DNA from 4 places in the Luteibacter sahnii genome. Region 4 is predicted to be linked to each of the others. Evidence: predicted binding sites of a transcription regulator. Region 4 holds the regulator's gene; each other region holds the start of a gene.
What was found. Region 4 encodes FliA, which starts transcription of late flagellar genes. Its sites were predicted from a motif close to TAAAGTTTNNCNNNCNNNGGCCGATAA; they were not measured.
Positions count from the first base shown of each region.

Region 1: a site for FliA is predicted at 1,110-1,136, ahead of PI246_RS07550 (HD-GYP domain-containing protein). Genes of this name have one in related genera too.
Region 2: a site for FliA is predicted at 2,256-2,282, ahead of PI246_RS05090 (methyl-accepting chemotaxis protein). Genes of this name have one in related genera too.
Region 3: a site for FliA is predicted at 2,925-2,951, ahead of PI246_RS15970 (GGDEF domain-containing protein). Genes of this name have one in related genera too.

Region 1 is NZ_JAQLOK010000002.1:491,937-495,931, reverse strand. It holds gene hutU (urocanate hydratase) at 1-320, shown strand, start outside; gene msrA (peptide-methionine (S)-S-oxide reductase MsrA) at 381-1,046, opposite strand; gene PI246_RS07550 (HD-GYP domain-containing protein) at 1,318-2,508, shown strand; gene PI246_RS07545 (putative bifunctional diguanylate cyclase/phosphodiesterase) at 2,505-3,755, shown strand; gene coaE (dephospho-CoA kinase) at 3,752-3,995, opposite strand, start outside.
Region 2 is NZ_JAQLOK010000001.1:1,139,885-1,143,879, forward strand. It holds gene PI246_RS05080 (hemerythrin domain-containing protein) at 1-103, shown strand, start outside; gene PI246_RS05085 (hypothetical protein) at 147-374, opposite strand; gene PI246_RS05090 (methyl-accepting chemotaxis protein) at 670-2,226, opposite strand; gene PI246_RS05095 (hypothetical protein) at 2,349-3,011, opposite strand; gene PI246_RS05100 (VOC family protein) at 3,158-3,514, opposite strand; gene PI246_RS05105 (helix-turn-helix domain-containing protein) at 3,593-3,995, opposite strand, start outside.
Region 3 is NZ_JAQLOK010000007.1:106,911-110,905, reverse strand. It holds gene PI246_RS15975 (methyl-accepting chemotaxis protein) at 1-991, opposite strand, end outside; gene PI246_RS15970 (GGDEF domain-containing protein) at 1,098-2,888, opposite strand; gene PI246_RS15965 (histidine phosphatase family protein) at 3,000-3,605, opposite strand; gene PI246_RS15960 (DksA/TraR family C4-type zinc finger protein) at 3,640-3,906, opposite strand; gene PI246_RS15955 (alpha-L-fucosidase) at 3,988-3,995, opposite strand, start outside.
Region 4 is NZ_JAQLOK010000001.1:492,086-496,080, forward strand. It holds gene flhF (flagellar biosynthesis protein FlhF) at 1-828, shown strand, start outside; gene PI246_RS02355 (nucleotide-binding protein) at 897-1,772, shown strand; gene PI246_RS02360 (RNA polymerase sigma factor FliA) at 1,769-2,500, shown strand; gene cheY (chemotaxis response regulator CheY) at 2,558-2,959, shown strand; gene PI246_RS02370 (protein phosphatase CheZ) at 2,969-3,610, shown strand; gene PI246_RS02375 (chemotaxis protein CheA) at 3,619-3,995, shown strand, end outside.

The DNA.
Region 1 (3,995 bases), on a different contig from region 4:
GCCCCAACCGCGAGACCGAAGCCATGCGCGACGGCAGCGACGCGGTCAGCGACTGGCCGTTGCTCAACGCGATGCTCAACGTGGCCGGCGGCGCGACGTGGGTGAGCCTGCATCATGGTGGCGGCGTGGGCATGGGTTACAGCCAGCACAGCGGCGTGGTGATCGTGTGCGACGGCAGCGAAGCGGCGGATCGGCGAATCGCGCGCGTGCTGTGGAACGATCCCGGCACGGGCGTGATGCGCCATGCCGATGCCGGTTACGACGAGGCCGTGGCCTGCGCGAAGGCGCAGGGCCTGAACCTGCCCATGCTGAAGGGATGATGTCGCCGCGGCCATCCCCGGGGCGGCCATGAGCCCGGGGAGGGTCCGGAAAACCGCCCTCTACCGGCCGTTGGCCCATTGCGGGGTGTAGCGCTCCGGGTAGAGCCGGGCCAGCGCCAGCACCTTCGGCCGGTCATTGATCACGATGTAAGGCGTATCCGGGTTCAGGCGCATGTAGTCCTGATGCTCGTCTTCGGCAGGATAGAACCCCTTCAGTGGCACCACCTGGGTCACGATGGGGGCGGAAAACGCGTGGGCCGCCGTGAGCTGCGCCACGTAGGCGTCGGCGATCGCCTTCTGCTCGGGCGACCCGTAAAAAATCGCGGACCGATACTGGGTGCCGCGATCGGGCCCTTGGCGATTGAGCAGGGTGGGATCCTGCGCTACCGAGAAGAACACCTGGAGCAGCTGCCCGTAGCTCACCTGGGTGGGGTCGTACACGACTTTCACCGACTCGGCGTGGCCCGTGTCGCCCTCGCTCACATCGTCGTAGTTGGCATGCGCCGCGTCACCGCCCGCGTAGCCGGTACGCACGCTGCGCACGCCGCGCACGTGCTGGAAAACCCCTTCGACACCCCAGAAGCAACCGCCGGCGAAGACCGCCGTGGCATCGCCCTGCGTCGGGCGGGCGTCCCGTGCGGGAGGCGGCAGGCGAAGGCCTTCGTCGCGGGCGGACGCGGTGCAGGCGGTGAGGGCGAGCAGCAGCAACGGAAGCAGGCGGGGCATGGGCGTTTCCTCGACAGGACTTCTCCATGAGACCGGCGATCGGCGGGTTTGCTGACAGGCGCTTCAAGTTCCGCCGTCATCGGCCGATAAGGCCGGGTCGACCGTGGGTAGCTCCCGGAAACGTCGATTCGGCATGCTGTGTGGCTGACGGCGGCCTTTCGCGTCTGGGATACTCGATACGTCGCGCCGGGAGGGGGCGTGGCGTCGCGGACGGTGTTGCGTTCGAAACGAGGAGCAGTGGCAAGTGGCGTACGATCTGGTAGAGAGGCGCGTGTTCGTGTACGACCTGGAGGTCGGCATGTACGTGAGCCGTCTCGATTGCGAGTGGTCCGACACCCCGTTTCCGATGGCGGGCGTGCCGATCACCTCGCGCGACGACATCGACAAGCTCAGCCGCTTCTGCAAATACGTGTTCGTCGACATGGCGCGCCGGGTGGTGCCCGCCCGCGTGGTGCCCACGCCCGCCCCGCGCGCCGCGCTCAATCTGCGCCTGGTGCCCAGGCAGGCCTATGCCGATACCGCCACCTTCGACGAGGAACTCCCCCGGGCGACGACGGCGTTCGAAACGGTGCGCACCTTCACCGGTCGCCTGATCGGCGACCTGCGCCAGGACAGGACGTTTGATCCGGAGGCGCTCGACGAGGCCGTGCGCCCCATGGTGGACAGCCTGCTGCGTAGCGCCGACACGTTTGCCTGGGTGGAAAGCCTGCGTCGCCGCGATGGCTACGGCCATCGCCGGCCGGTGGGTTGCGGCATGCTCGCGGCCGCCTTCGGGCGGCACATGGGGTACGACGAAGACGCGGTCGTCAGCCTTGCCAAGGGAGGGCTGTTGCTCGACGTGGGCATGTGCCGGCTGCCGGCCGAGGTGCTGGAGCGCGAGGGCCCGCTGGATGACGCTGAGTGGGTCCAGGCACGTCGGCACGTGGAAGAAGGTCTGGCCATCCTCGACCGGGCCGGCATCGCCGACGCGGAGGTGCGCGACATGGTCGCCACCCACCACGAACGCTTCGACGGCAGCGGCTATCCCGACGGACTCGCGGGCACGGCCATCCCCCTCGCCGGACGCATCGCCGGGATCATCGACACATACCACGCGATGTCGGCCGAGCGTCCCTACCGCGCCCCGGTGTCGCAGCACAACGCCGTCAGGCAGATCTACGCCGGGCGCGACCGCGACTTCCAGGGCGAACTGGTCGAACAGTTCCAGGCCTGCGTGGGCGTCTACCCCACCGGCTCGCTGGTGGAACTGGGCACGGGCGAGGTCGCGGTGGTGGTGATGCAGAACCCGTCGCGGCGTTTGCAGCCGAAAGTCGCCGTGCTCAGCCGGCCGGACAAGCAGCCGCTCGGCCGCCCCCTGCTGGTGGACCTCGTGCAGCAGGAGGGCGGCGTGCGCCGCGACATCCAGCGCACCCTGCCGGCCGGCAGCCACGGCATCGATCCAAGGAACATCATCAGGCCATGAACGATCGGTCCCATATCCTCGCCGCGGTGCAGGTCATGCTCGACCGTGCGGTTCCCGATACCGGCTTGTGTGCCGTGCTGGTGGTGCGTCTGAAGGGCATGCGCGAACTGCAACTGCGCTTCGGCTACGGCTTCGGTAGCGACATCATGCTCGCGGCCCGGGATCGCATCGTCGAGGCGGTGCGGCATGTCGACAAGGTATTCGTCGCCGGCGACGACAGCGTGGTGATCGTGCTCCCCGCGATCCGCAACCGTACTCACGCCATGCTTGCCGCCACCCGCATCGTGGGCGCGTTCGATTCGCCACTGCCGCATCCGGAACGGCCCTGGCATGGGCGCATCGCCATCGGGGTGGCCATGCATCCCGATCACGGCACCACCGCGGAGTGGCTCTACCGCCGCGCGGAAATGGCCCACGACGATGCCGTGCGCCTCGCTGAGCCGTTCGCCATCTACGAGCCGGACGTAACGCCCGTGGATATCCTCTACGGCGAGCTGCGCGAAGACATCGAGGGCAACCGTCTCCACGTGGCCTTCCAGCCCCTGCGCGACCTGCGCAGCGGCGAGATGGTGCGCGTGGAGTCGCTGGCGCGCTGGAGCACGCCCATGCACGGGGACGTGGCGCCCGCGGACTTCATCCCCTTCGCCGAGCGCAGCGACCTGATCGTGCCGCTCACGCGCTGGAGCATCAACGCCTCGTTGCGCCACGTGGCCTCGCTTCATCGGGGCCACTGCCCGCTCGACGTGGCGATCAATCTCTCGCCGCGGGTGTTCGTCGAGCACGGCTTCGCCGAGCAGATCCTCGGTGCGCTGGAGATCTGGGGCGTGCCGGCGAGTTCCGCCATCCTCGAAGTCACCGAAACCGCGTTGCTGACCGATCTCGACGTGAGCGTCCGCGGCTTGCGCCGCCTGCGCGATTGCGGGGTGCGGGTCGCCATCGATGACTTCGGCACGGGCTACGCCTCGTTCGCCTACCTGCGCCACTTCCCGGCGACGGAGCTCAAGATCGACCGTTCGTTCGTGAGCGCCATGACGTCGGACCGGCGTACCGAGCAGCTCGTGCGCGCCATGGTCGAGGTGGCGCATCGCCTGGGCATGGAGGCGGTGGCCGAAGGCGTCGAGAACGAAGAAACCCTGTTGCGGCTGGTCGAGATGGACTGCGACGTGGTGCAGGGATATCACATCGGTCGCCCGGTGCCCGCCGAGGCATTCGTGGCGGAGCGCCTGGCGGCGGCGTCGCTCGTCTAGCCTGGCGCGAATCGGGCCAGGTAGCGCTCGTGGAGCGCCTGCACCTGGCGATCGAGCTGGCCTTCGTCCCCGTCGTTGACGATGACGTCATCGGCGATGGCCAGGCGCCGTTCGCGCGGGGCCTGTGCCGCGATCATCTTCCGCGCCAGGGCCTCATCGATGCCGTCGCGCCGTGTCAGTCGGGCGACGCGAAGGTCTTCGGGCGCATCCACCACCAGCACGCGATCGACCCAGGCGTAA
Region 2 (3,995 bases), 650 kb from region 4:
ACTGGCAGGAAAGATTCTTTCCGACGCCCAGAAAACCGGGCTAGCCAAAAAATACCGGAAGGACTTCCACGCGATGCAGGTGAAACTGTCGAAGAAGGACTGAGGACAACGCGTGGCACGCCGTCGTGTCAAAGCACGCGGCTCGCTCAGGTCAACCCCAGTTTTCCGGCGACGGTGAAGGTCACGAACAAGACCCCCAGGAGCAGCGGTACGCATACCGCCGCAACCTTGCCGATGGCGACCAGCACCGCGCGCCGCTCGGTTTGGCGGCCCATCCTGCCCTGGTCATAGTGCCATTTGATGGCCAGGAACATGCCTGTGCCGAAGACGATAACCTTGAAGCTGATGAAGACGACGGGAACCCAGTCGAACATGTGTCATTCCAGGCGATGGCGTGTCACGATCTTTCGTGAGGAAACGTTCGCCGGGTCGCATCGACCCGCATTCGGCTGAGCGTGATGGCGAACGTCTGAGATGAAGTGAGCCCGCGCCTGGCGAGCCGATCAAGCGTCATCCTGCGCGTGACGCCATGCTAACCGAAAGCGTTTCCCGTCCCTTGGGACAAATTGTCCCAGTGCGGATCGCGCAGGCGCCTGCTGGCCGTCGGCTCGGCGCCCATACGCACACGGTCACGTCGAGAGAGGTGCGTCGATGGCGGCCCGTTAGCGACTAGGCCGCCTCGACGCGGAACACGTCGACCGCCGTGCGCAGCAAGGTCGCCTGTTCCGCCAACGATCGAGACGCCGCGGCACATTGTTCGACGAGGGCCGCGTTTTCCTGGGTGACCTGGTCCATTTGCGTGACGGCGCGGTTGACCTGCTCGATGCCCGACGACTGCTCCTGCGACGCGGCGGAGATGCCGCTCATCACGCCGGACACGTCCTGGACGGCCGTGACGACGCCCTGGATCGTGGCCCCGGCCTCGTCGACCATGGATGACCCTGCCTGGACGCGTTCTATCGAGACATCGATCAGCGCCCGGATATCTCTCGCGGCGACGGCGCTGCGCTGGGCAAGGGATCGGACTTCACTCGCCACCACGGCGAATCCACGGCCGTGTTCGCCGGCGCGGGCGGCTTCGACGGCCGCGTTCAGCGAGAGAATATGGGTCTGGAATGCCAGCCCGTCGATGATGCCGACGATATCGGCGACCTGCGCCGAGCTGTCGGCAATACCGTTCATGGTCTCCACGACGCGACTGACCGCTTCGCCGCCGCGCGCGGCGGCCGACGAGGCGGTATTCGCGATGTCTCTGCCAAGCAAGGCGCTGTTGGTGTTTTCGCGCACCGTGGCCGTGAGTTCTTCCATGCTTGCGGCGGTCTCTTCCAGCGAGGCGGCCTGTTCTTCCGTGCGTTGGGAAAGGTTGGCGTTGCCCTGGGAGATCTGATCGGCAGCCGTTGCGATCGAGTGACTCGATCGCTTGATGCCGGACACGATCGTCGACAGGTGGTCGCGCATGCCGACGATCGAATGCAGCAGGCTGGACGAATCCTCCTGCTTGAGGTCCACCGTCACTGTCAGGTCGCCGTCCGCGATGCGACGCACCACCTGGGCGGCGTAAAACGGCTCCCCGCCCAGTGCCGCGTAGAGTCGCCGTCCCGTCCAGACCGCGATGCCCGCGCCCAGCGCGAGGCCTGCGGTGGCGATGCCGACGAGCACGCGCAGGAGCAGGGCATACCGCTGTCGGGACGCCTGGTATTCGCTGGCGGCGACATCGACCTGAAGTTTGCGCAGCCGATCCAGGCGGGCGAGGGTGTCAGGCAGGCGCGCGTCGACCCGTCCATGCAGCGTTTTCCCCGCCGTCGCGAGATCGCCTGACAGCAGCGCATCGCGCGCCGGCGCGAGGCCATCCTGCTCCAGCGCCAGATACGCCTCGTGAAAGGCATCGGCCAGGACCTTCTCGTCGGGCGTCCAGTAGGTGGCGGCATATGTCTTCCACTGGCCGTCCAATACCGCGCGATGCTGAAGGCTCTGGTCGACGGCCGACTTGCCCGGGAATTGGGCCGGATCGAGCGTGGCCCGCGACAGCAGCATCGCTTCGTCACGCAGGCTGTCGCTTACCGTGGACAACTGTTGGATGCACACCGTGCGGTCCTCGTACACCGTGCGAAGCGCTTCGCCGGTCGTGGAGAGGGCGTAGAGTCCCGATGCGCACGTCGCCAACATGGCCGTCGCCAGCCCGCTGGCCAACAAGGCGAGTTGCGCCTTGACACTTAAATTTGCCATTTCTGTGCATTCTCCCCAAGTCGAGGAGTGCAACGGCATGCGTTCGCCGAACTTAAGGCCAAACTGCCCAAGAAGGTAAGCGGTAACGGATTGGGTTCAGCAAGGTGATGAAGAAGTGAATATCATGGCGCCGACCCATCGGACAGCGAGCGCGTAATGTGGCCCGATGCATCGAGGAAATCGATCGTGGCACGCCCATCCGCCGCTACGCGCAGCTCCAGCCGCTTGCGGCCGGCCGGGTCGCGCAACGCCAACAGCGAGGCCTTGTCGGGCGTGCGCCCCAGAAACGCGCGCGGCGCGATCCCCACGCCAGCGGCGCGGATGGCCGCGTCGCGTTGGTCGCTGGCGGGTTGGCGCACCAAGCGGGCAACGGTCGGAAAATCGACGGGCTGATCGGGACGATCGTTGATGGCGAGGCCCGCCTGCCGGTCGTCTCCCTCCTCGCTGCTGCTGAGCGACACGGTCTGGTCCTGACGCCATCGGTCGAACGACAGGGCGCCCAGATTGGTGGGCTTGCCGTCCTTCATGGCACCCGAAAAGACGAGGCCGCCGTTTTCGGAGCCTTCGTCGTTATAGAAGATCATGCCGGCCTGTGGCCGGTCCGGATGGGGTGTTTCCTGGCCAGCGACGATGATGCCGGGCATCCGGCCGCGCGACGCGATGGTCATGCGCAAGGTACCGTCGGGCTCGCGGATGTTGATGCGTTGGACGTCGATGGTGTCGAACGTCGCCCTGTTCGGCCGCGCGCTCGCGCCGGACACCAGCCAAACCGCGACGAGCGTCATGACCGCCGCATACGCACCGAGTGCCCGTGAAGTATCGATTTTCATGCATCAGTCCTTCCAGGTTGCTTCGTTGTGCAACGACATCGTGCAGGTGACACGACCTGGCGCATCGCGGCGCTTCATGTGGACGAGCCGCGCGACCGGCATCATGGGGTACCGTGCGACAGGATGTTGAGCAGCCGTCCAAACGGATCGCGTACGAAGAAGCGGCGCACTCCCCAGGGCTCGTTCACCGGGCCATATGCCGTTCCGTACCCGGCGGCGGCCATGCGCTCATGGATGGCGTCGAGATCGTCCACCTCGATCGAAAGGTCGGGCACCGGCGTCCCCGAACCGCCTTCGGTGGCGAAGCTGATTTGCGGCGCGGCGCGGCCCTGGCCGACAAAGGTCACGATCCAGCCGTGATCCATCGCGATCGCCATCCCGAGCAGGTCGCCGTAGAAAGCACGCGCTCGCTCCACATCGGGCGTGGCCAGGTTGGGGACGATTCGCAGGACGCTCATGGGGTTTCCTCAGGCATCGATGATGGGCATCGCGTTCGCGGGACGCCGAGCGCGCCGAACCGGTTGTCACTGCAACCGTCACAGCAGCGCCGGTGTCCCCACCCAGAGCACCCGCACGGGCGTCGTCCCGTCGTTGCGCATGCGATAGGGATGGCGCTGCTCGAAATGTGTGCTGTCGCCGGCGTTCAGCGTGAAATGGTCGCGCCCGACCCAGACCTCGAGCGCCCCGTCGAGCACGTACCAGAATCCCTCGCCCTCGCGGCGGGAGAGCGGCGAGCCGTGGCCGGGCGGCATGGTGATGAGCAAGGCCTCCATCCGGCGTTCGGCGTGGCTTCCGCTGAGGCGGACATAGTCGACCGGACTGGTTCCGACGTGCAGCGCTTCCGGGGCGTGTGCGCGGCGGACGATCTGGCCGGGCGCTGGCGTGCCGATGAAATACCCCGTCTCGACATCAAGTGCGGCGGCAATCTGCGCCAGGGAT
Region 3 (3,995 bases), on a different contig from region 4:
CCGCGACGTGTGCCGCGCTCGCATGATCGAGGCCGCCCGACACGGCCTGCGCCATGTCGTCCATCGACGCCGAGGTGTGGCGCAGGTGCACCGTCTGCGTGCGCGTGCGCTCGTTGAGTGCATCGTTGCCCCGCGCGATGCCGGTGGCCGCCTGCGCGACGTGATCGGCCCGGTCGCGCACCTGGGTCACCACGTTGCCGAGTTGGGCATCCATGTCCGCCAGCGAGGCCAGCAGGGCGCCGATCTCGTCGCGCTGGCCCACGTCGACACGCTGACCGAGGCTGCCGCCGGCGATGGCCGCGGCGACGTCCGCCGCCTGGCGCAGGCGACGGCCGAGCGAACGGATGATGGCCAGGTCCATCGCGCTGGCGACGGCGATCGCCAGTGCCAGCAGCGCCGCGGAGAACACACCCCCGCGCCGGATGTCGGCGCGCTGCGCATCGGCTTGGGCCTTGCCGCCGTCGAGGGCGAGCGCGAAGAGGTTGGAGAAGTCGCTCTTGAGCGGCCCCACCGCGGACTGCACGTCGTTCGACAGCTGCAGTTGCGCAAGGTCGAACTGCTCGGCCTTGAGCAACGCGAGCACATCGTCCACCGCCTTGTCGGCGGCGCGCCGGTGCTCGGCGGCGAGCGCCACGAGCTTCGTCTGCGACTGGCCCAGGTCGCTGGCTTCGAGCGCCTTCCACTGGCGCTCGATGTCGTGCCGGTCGCTGCCGATCGCGGTGACCGCGTCGTCCACCGACGAAGGCAAACGGGTCAGCGTGGCATGCACGAGCGCATCGAGCAGGTCGTTGTAGTCGTTCTGGATGTGGCCGACATCGGCCACCGGCGCGAGCGTGCCGCCGACGACGGACTGGAGGCGATCGTTGGCGGTGCGCAACTGCACGCCGCCGACGATCCACAGGATGAGCAGCAGGAGGATGGTGCCGCCAAGGCGGTAGAGGAGGCGGGCGCGAAGGGTCAGGGTCGGAAGCGAAAACCAGGGAAGTCGCATGACGCACTCACGAGGGGTGGGGGATGCCTCGCGTGTCGGCCGCGCGGAACGCGTCTTTAGCCCCGGTGAACACGTAATTTAATTTATTATCAATGACTTCAACATGTCACGAAGCCGTGGGCAACGGTTCGGCGCGATACTGCACCACGTGCAGGCCGGTGCCGGTGTGCTTCGCCACCCGTTTGGCCGAGGCGGCGAGGCTGGCCACGCTTTCGGCGTCGGCGGGAAACGCGTCGATGAAACAGGCCACGCCCACCGCCACCGTGGTGATCGGAAAAAACCGCCGGTGCCCGTGGCGATCGTCACTCTCGATGCCGCCGCGCGTACGGTCGGTCTCGTCGAAGAGATTGCCGGCCATGGCGTTGAAACGCAGGCGCATCTCATCGCAGCGCGCGGCCCAGTCGCCGCCCTGGAACATCACCAGGAAATCGTCGCCGCCGATGTGGCCGACGAAATCGTCGTCGTGCCGCAGGTCGCCGGTGAGCGTGCTGGCGAGCAGTCGGATCATCTCGTCGCCGCGGAAGTAACCGTACTGGTCGTTGAAGGGCTTGAAGTTGTCGAGGTCGAAGTACGCGGCCGCGAAGGGGCCTCGTGCCTGGAGCAGGCGCTGGATGTGCTCGGTGACCGGCAGGTTGCCCGGCAGGAAGGTCAGCGGATTGGCGTAGCGCGCGGCCTCGACGCGGATCTCGGTCACCCGTCGCACCAGCGCTTCGCCGGTGCCCAGCCCGAGGTAGCAGCCCTTGGAGGTGATGATGAAACCGTCGGCGAGGTAGCGCTGGTCTTCGCCACGCAGGATGTCCGCCATGCTCTGCAACGGCATGTCTTCGTCGCACAACAACGGATGGGTGTGCATGAAGGTCGTGCACGGCTTGCGCCCGAAGAGTTCGCGGGCGAAGGGTTGCGCCATGCGCTCGGTGAACACGCGGCGGTTGACGATGCCCACGGGAGCGCCGCCGTCGACCACGGCCACCGCGTGCAGGCGCGGCTCGGCGGCGAACAGGTCCACCACGTCGTCGTTGGTCTGCGCCGGGCCCACCGCGGGGGCCTCGATCAGCATGTGCCCCGCGGTGAACGGACGGGCGGAGACCGGGCCGCGCGGCCGCGGCGGCACCGGCACGTGACGCGGCGACAGCGCCGCCACGACGTCGGGCGGCACCTCGCGCAACGACTCCGCGGTGGGTCGCGCGATGAGAAAGCCCTGGGCATAGGGGATGCCCAGTTCGCGCAGCATGCGCAGGTCGGCCTCGGATTCCACGCCTTCGCCGACCAGCTCGGCACCGAGCGTTTCCGCGACCGAGCACAAGGCGCGGACGATGGCCAGCCGCTCGGCGCTCTGCGCCAGGCCGTTGATGAGGTAGCGGTCGATCTTGACGATCTCCGGGTGCACCTCGTTCCACATCTCGAAGTTCGAATGGCCGTTGCCGAAGTCGTCCAGGGCCACGCGGACACCCCGCGCACGCAGGTAGCCGAGGGCGTGGGCGAGCCGTGCGGCGTTGTCGACGATGTCGCGTTCGGTGATCTCGATGGTGACGCGGCCGATGTCGAACCCCGGTACCGAGAGTGCCTCGATCACGTCCTCGGCCCGCACGCCCTCCTGCACGATGGCGTAGGAGCTGAGGTTGACGAGCAGGCGACCCGGCAGGCCCAGGGCGACGAACCGATGGGCGATGCAGCGCGCGGCGGCGAGTTCGAAGGCACCGAGCCGGCCCCGCGCACGGGCTAGGTCGAGCAGGTCCGGCGGGGTGAGGTCGAACGGCGGCAGCGCCGAACGGATCAGCCCCTCATGGGCCACGATCTGGCCCGAATCGATGTGCATGACCGGCTGGAAAACCGCCGTCAGCGACGTGCCGGCCAGGGCCTGGTCGATCGGCGACTCTCGGTGGACGTTGATCGGCATGATGGCGGGGTCTGGGCGGGCCGGGGTACCGCCCCGGTATCGGCCGTGCCCGCGGATGCTTTAGCAAACATCCTTGGAAATCAATTATTTCCGAATGATGACAGGCGGCGCTCAGGCGTCGGCAAGGTCGGCCACGGCGAGGTTCCAGCGGTCGAAGACGAGGCGCCCGTCGCGCAACGACAGCGGCGTGTAGCCACAGTTGCCGTGGCGGTAGCGGGCCGCGTCCTGGCCGCCGAGGGCGGCCAGGGTGGCGCTGATGCTCTGGCCGTGGGTGAGTACGGCGACACAACGGTGCGGCAGGGCGCGGGCGTCCTCGAGTGCGGGCAGCATGCGCGCGGCCACGTCGTGCAACGTTTCGCCCCCGTCGGCCGCGACGGACGGATCGGTGGCGCGCAGCACGGCCATCCAGCGCGGATCGTCCGCCATCGCTTCGGCCACGAAGCGGCCCTCGAGCGTGCCGAACGAGCGCTCGACGAGGCGATCGTCGGTGCTGACCGCGCACCCGGCGATCTCCGCCGCGATCCGGGCGGTATGCAGCGCGCGCGGCAACGGCGAGGCGACGATGTGGGTGACGCCCAGGTCGGCCAGCGTGCGGCCCAGGGAACGGGCCTGGGCCAGGCCCGCCTCGGTGAGCGGGCTGTCCGCCCGGCCCTGCGCGCGGCCGGCCACGTTCCATTCGGTCTGGCCATGGCGGGCGAGGATCAGGTGTTCGAGCATGGGGCGTCCGATGCGGTAAAGGCCCCCATTGTACTCAGCGCAGTTGACTGTCCTTGCTGCCACGGCGGTTGTAGCCGGCGAACGAGGCATCCTCCCGGTCGGCGGCTTCCTGGCAGCTCACGCACAGGCGCACGCCGGGCACGGCCTTCCGGCGGGCCTCGGGGATGGGCCGCTCGCACTCTTCGCACCGCTCGAGACTGGGGCCCTTGGCCATGCGGCTACGCGCGCGCTTGACCGCATCGTCCACGGTCGCGTCGATCTGGTCCTGTACGGCGGTATCACCCGCCCATCCGGTCGCCATGGGGCACCTCCCGAGGTCGCTGCCTGACGACCCTAGATGGGGGTGCGTGGCGAAAACGCCAAGGTTGGTGCATGACGCCCGTCAGCCGC
Region 4 (3,995 bases):
CGCGCCCGCGTGCTGCGCGAACTGACCCGCCTGGGCATCGACGCCGACGTGGCTCGCGCGCTGTGCGCCGAACTGCCGTCGGCCATGACCTCCGACCAGGCGCGCTACCTGCCGTTGGGACTCATTTCGCGCAACGTGCGCATCACCGGTCGCAATTTCGACACCGTCGGCGGCGGCATCACCGCGCTGGTGGGCACCACCGGCGTGGGCAAGACCACCACTATCGCCAAGCTCGCCGCCCGCGCGGTGCTTCGCCATGGCGCCGCGAACGTGGCGCTGATCAGCACCGACCAGTATCGCGTCGGTGCCGGCGCCCAGCTGGAGCGTTACGGGCGCCTGCTCGGCGTGCGCGTGTTCAATGCCCACGACGCCACCAGCCTGCGCAACGTGCTGTTGCAGCTGCGCGGCCGCCATACGGTGCTGGTGGATACCGCCGGCCTGGCCGGTAACGATCCGAAGCTGCAGGAGCAGTTCGACACGCTCCGTGCCATGGCCGACCTGCGGGTCTGCCTGGTGCTGGCCGCCAACATGCAGTCGCAGGCGATCGATGGCGCCATCCGTGCCTATGCGCCGTTGGCGCCGCAGAGCGCGATCCTCACCAAGCTCGACGAGGCGCCGCTCATCGGCGGCGCCATCTCGGCCGTGATCCGCCACCGCCTGCCGCTGGACTACACCACCGACGGCCAGCGCGTGCCGGAGGACATCGCCTCGGCCGATGCGCGCAAGCTGGTGCTGCTGGCCGCCCAGCGGGTCAAGCAGCGCAACGACGAGCCCGATCACGCCATACTTGCCGAGCGTTTCGGCCTGTCCGCTTCCGTGCCGGTCTGACCGAGCGAGGCACTTCCATGAACATCGCTACCGCCCACACCTCCTTTTCTCCGGCAGTGACTTCCTCCATGAACACACACGTCGAAAACACCCAGGCCGCCGGACTCGAGTGGCTGTCCGACCGCCGTCCCACGCGCAGCATCGCGATCGCGGGCGGCAAGGGTGGCGTGGGCAAGACGACGGTGGCGGTCAACCTCGGCATGGCCCTGGCCATGGGCGGGCGCGACGTGCTGCTGCTGGATGCCGACCTGGGCATGGCCAACATCGACGTGCTCCTCGGCCTGCAGCCGGTGCGCCATCTGGGCCACATGCTCGAGGGTGCGTGCCGCATCGAAGACCTGGTGCTCGACGCCGCGCACGGCCTGAAGGTGATCCCGGCCACGTCGGGCACCCGCCGCATGGCCCAACTGCCGAACATCGAACATGCCGCGGTCATCCGGGCCTTCGACGAATACCCGCTGGCCCCCGAATACCTCATCGTGGACACCGCCGCCGGTATCTCGGACAGCGTGTCGATGTTCGCCGCGGCCTCGGACGAGGTGGTGGTCGTGGTGTGCGACGAGCCGGCCTCGCTCACCGACGCCTACGCGCTGATCAAGGTGCTCTCGCGCGAGTTCGCCGTGAACCGTTTCCGCATCGTGGCCAACATGGTCCGCCATGCGCAGGAGGGCCGGGCCCTCTTCGAAAAGCTTTCCCGCGTGACCAGTCGCTTTCTCGAGGTGTCCCTCGATTTCATGGGCATGGTTCCGCACGACGAATACCTGCGCCAGGCCATCCGTCGGCAGGCGGCGGTGGTCGACGCGTGGCCGAGCAGCCGGTCGGCGGTCGGATTCAAGAATCTGGCCAGGTCGGTCGATACATGGGGTGAACCCGAGCCCCGCGTGCAGGGACGGATCGGCTTCTTCGCCGACCGTGCCCATCTGGGAGGAGGGTTGCCGTTGTGAGCGTAGCGAGCGAATACCTTGAAATCACTCGGGTTCCGGCGGATCAACTGGTCAAGACCCATGCGCCGCTGGTGCGCCGGATCGCCTATCACCTGATGGGCCGGCTGCCGCCGAGCGTGGATGCGAACGACCTCATGCAGGCCGGGATGATCGGGCTGCTCGAGGCCGCGAGGAATTATTCCCCGACTCGCGCGGCCAGCTTCGAGACCTATGCGGGCATCCGCATACGGGGCGCGATGCTGGACGAACTGCGCAAGACGGACTGGACCCCGCGCTCCGTCCACCGGAAGTTGCGCGAGGTGGCGGAGGTGACGAGGCAGATTGAAAACGAGACGGGTGGCGACGCCGACGACGCGGAAGTGATGAAGCGCCTGGGCATCGACGCCATGGAGTACAACCAGATCCTGGCCGACGCGGCGAGCGCGCGTTTGCTGAGCCTGACGGCGCCCGAGGGCGACGAGGGCGCGGCGATCGACGTGGCCGATCCGGACGCCACCGGGCCCGACGGACTGTTCGAGCAGGACGGCATGCGCGAGGCGCTGGCCCAGTCCATCGACGGACTGCCCGAGCGCGAGAAGCTGGTGATGTCGCTGTACTACGATGACGAGCTCAACCTGAAGGAAATCGGTGCGGTGCTGGGAGTGAGCGAATCGCGCGTGTGCCAGATCCATGGCCAGGCGCTCATTCGGCTCCGCGCTCGCATGTCAGGCTGGAAAGACAAACCCTGACGGCATTCCGGTGCCGTCGCCGGTCAAAGAAAAACGCGCAGTAGGCGGAGAGACGTTTTGGACAAGAACATGAAAATCCTGGTGGTGGACGACTTTTCCACCATGCGGCGCATCGTCAGGAACCTGCTGGTGGAGCTGGGCTTCACCAACACGCTGATCCAGGAGGCCGAAGACGGCAATGCCGCGCTCGCGCTCCTGCGCTCGCAGTCGTTCGACCTGGTGGTGACCGACTGGAACATGCCCAACATGACGGGCATCGACCTGCTCCGCGCCATCCGCGCCGACGCCAATCTCAAGGCGATGCCGGTGCTGATGGTCACGGCGGAAAACAACCGCGACCAGATCATCGCCGCGGCGCAGAGCGGCGTGAACGGCTACGTGGTCAAGCCGTTCACGGCGGTCACGCTCAAGGAAAAACTCGACAAGATTTTCGAACGTCTCGCCGCGGCGGCGGGCTGAGGAGCAGGCATGAACACGACGATTTCCGCTGGCCAGGACGTGGCCCCCGAACTGCGCGAGCTGCTCGACGCCGACGACGCCACCGCCTTCGAACAGGCGCTGGACCGCCTGATCCGTAGCCGTGAACAGCACATTTTCCTCGCCCTGGGCCACCTCGCCCGCGACCTGCACGAGTCCGCCCGCCGGCTCGCCGCCGACATCTCGCACGATGGTAACCCGGGCAACATGGGCGACGCGCGCAAGCACCTGCGCGACGTGCTCGAGATGAGCTCGCAGGCGGCCCATCGCACGCTCGACTTCAGCGAGCGACTCCGCCCGCAGGCACAGTCGCTCGCCCGCGACGCCGACGAGGTGCTCGTGCTCGACCCGGCCGATGCGTCGTTCGCCTCCAGCGCCCGTGCGCTCGCCGTTCGCGTGGGCGACTTCGCGCAGAACTGCGACATCGGCCTGGGCGAGATGGTCGAGGCGCAGTCCTGGCAGGATCTCTCCGGCCAGCGCGTGGCCCGTGTCGAAGCCTTCATGGCCAAGGTCGAATCCTCGCTCGTCGAACTGGTGCGCCTGACCGGCTCGCTCGCCGGGGGCACCGCGCCGGCCGCGGAAAAAGTCAGCCAGGACGAAGTGGATCGCCTGCTCAGCGAATTCGGCTTCTGAGCGGCACGATGAGCGTGGAGCTGGACAACGAGCTGCTCAACGTCTTCCTGATCGAGGCGCGCGAACTGCTCGAGACCCTGGGCGAACAGCTCGTGGACCTCGAGGCCTCGCCGGGCGACGTCGACCTTCTGAACGCGGTGTTCCGTGCGTTCCATACCGTCAAGGGCGGTGCGGGCTTCCTCGGCCTGCACCCGATGGTGGAGCTGTGCCACCGCGCCGAAGACCTGCTCAACGAAGCCCGCAACGGCGCGATCGTGCTCAACGCGGGCTTCATGGACGCGTTGCTGGAGTCGCTCGACCTGCTCAACGACATGATGCGCGCCGCCGACGGCGGCGTGCCGATCGAGCCGGCCTCGCGTTCGCTGCTCGATCGCCTGCTGATCCC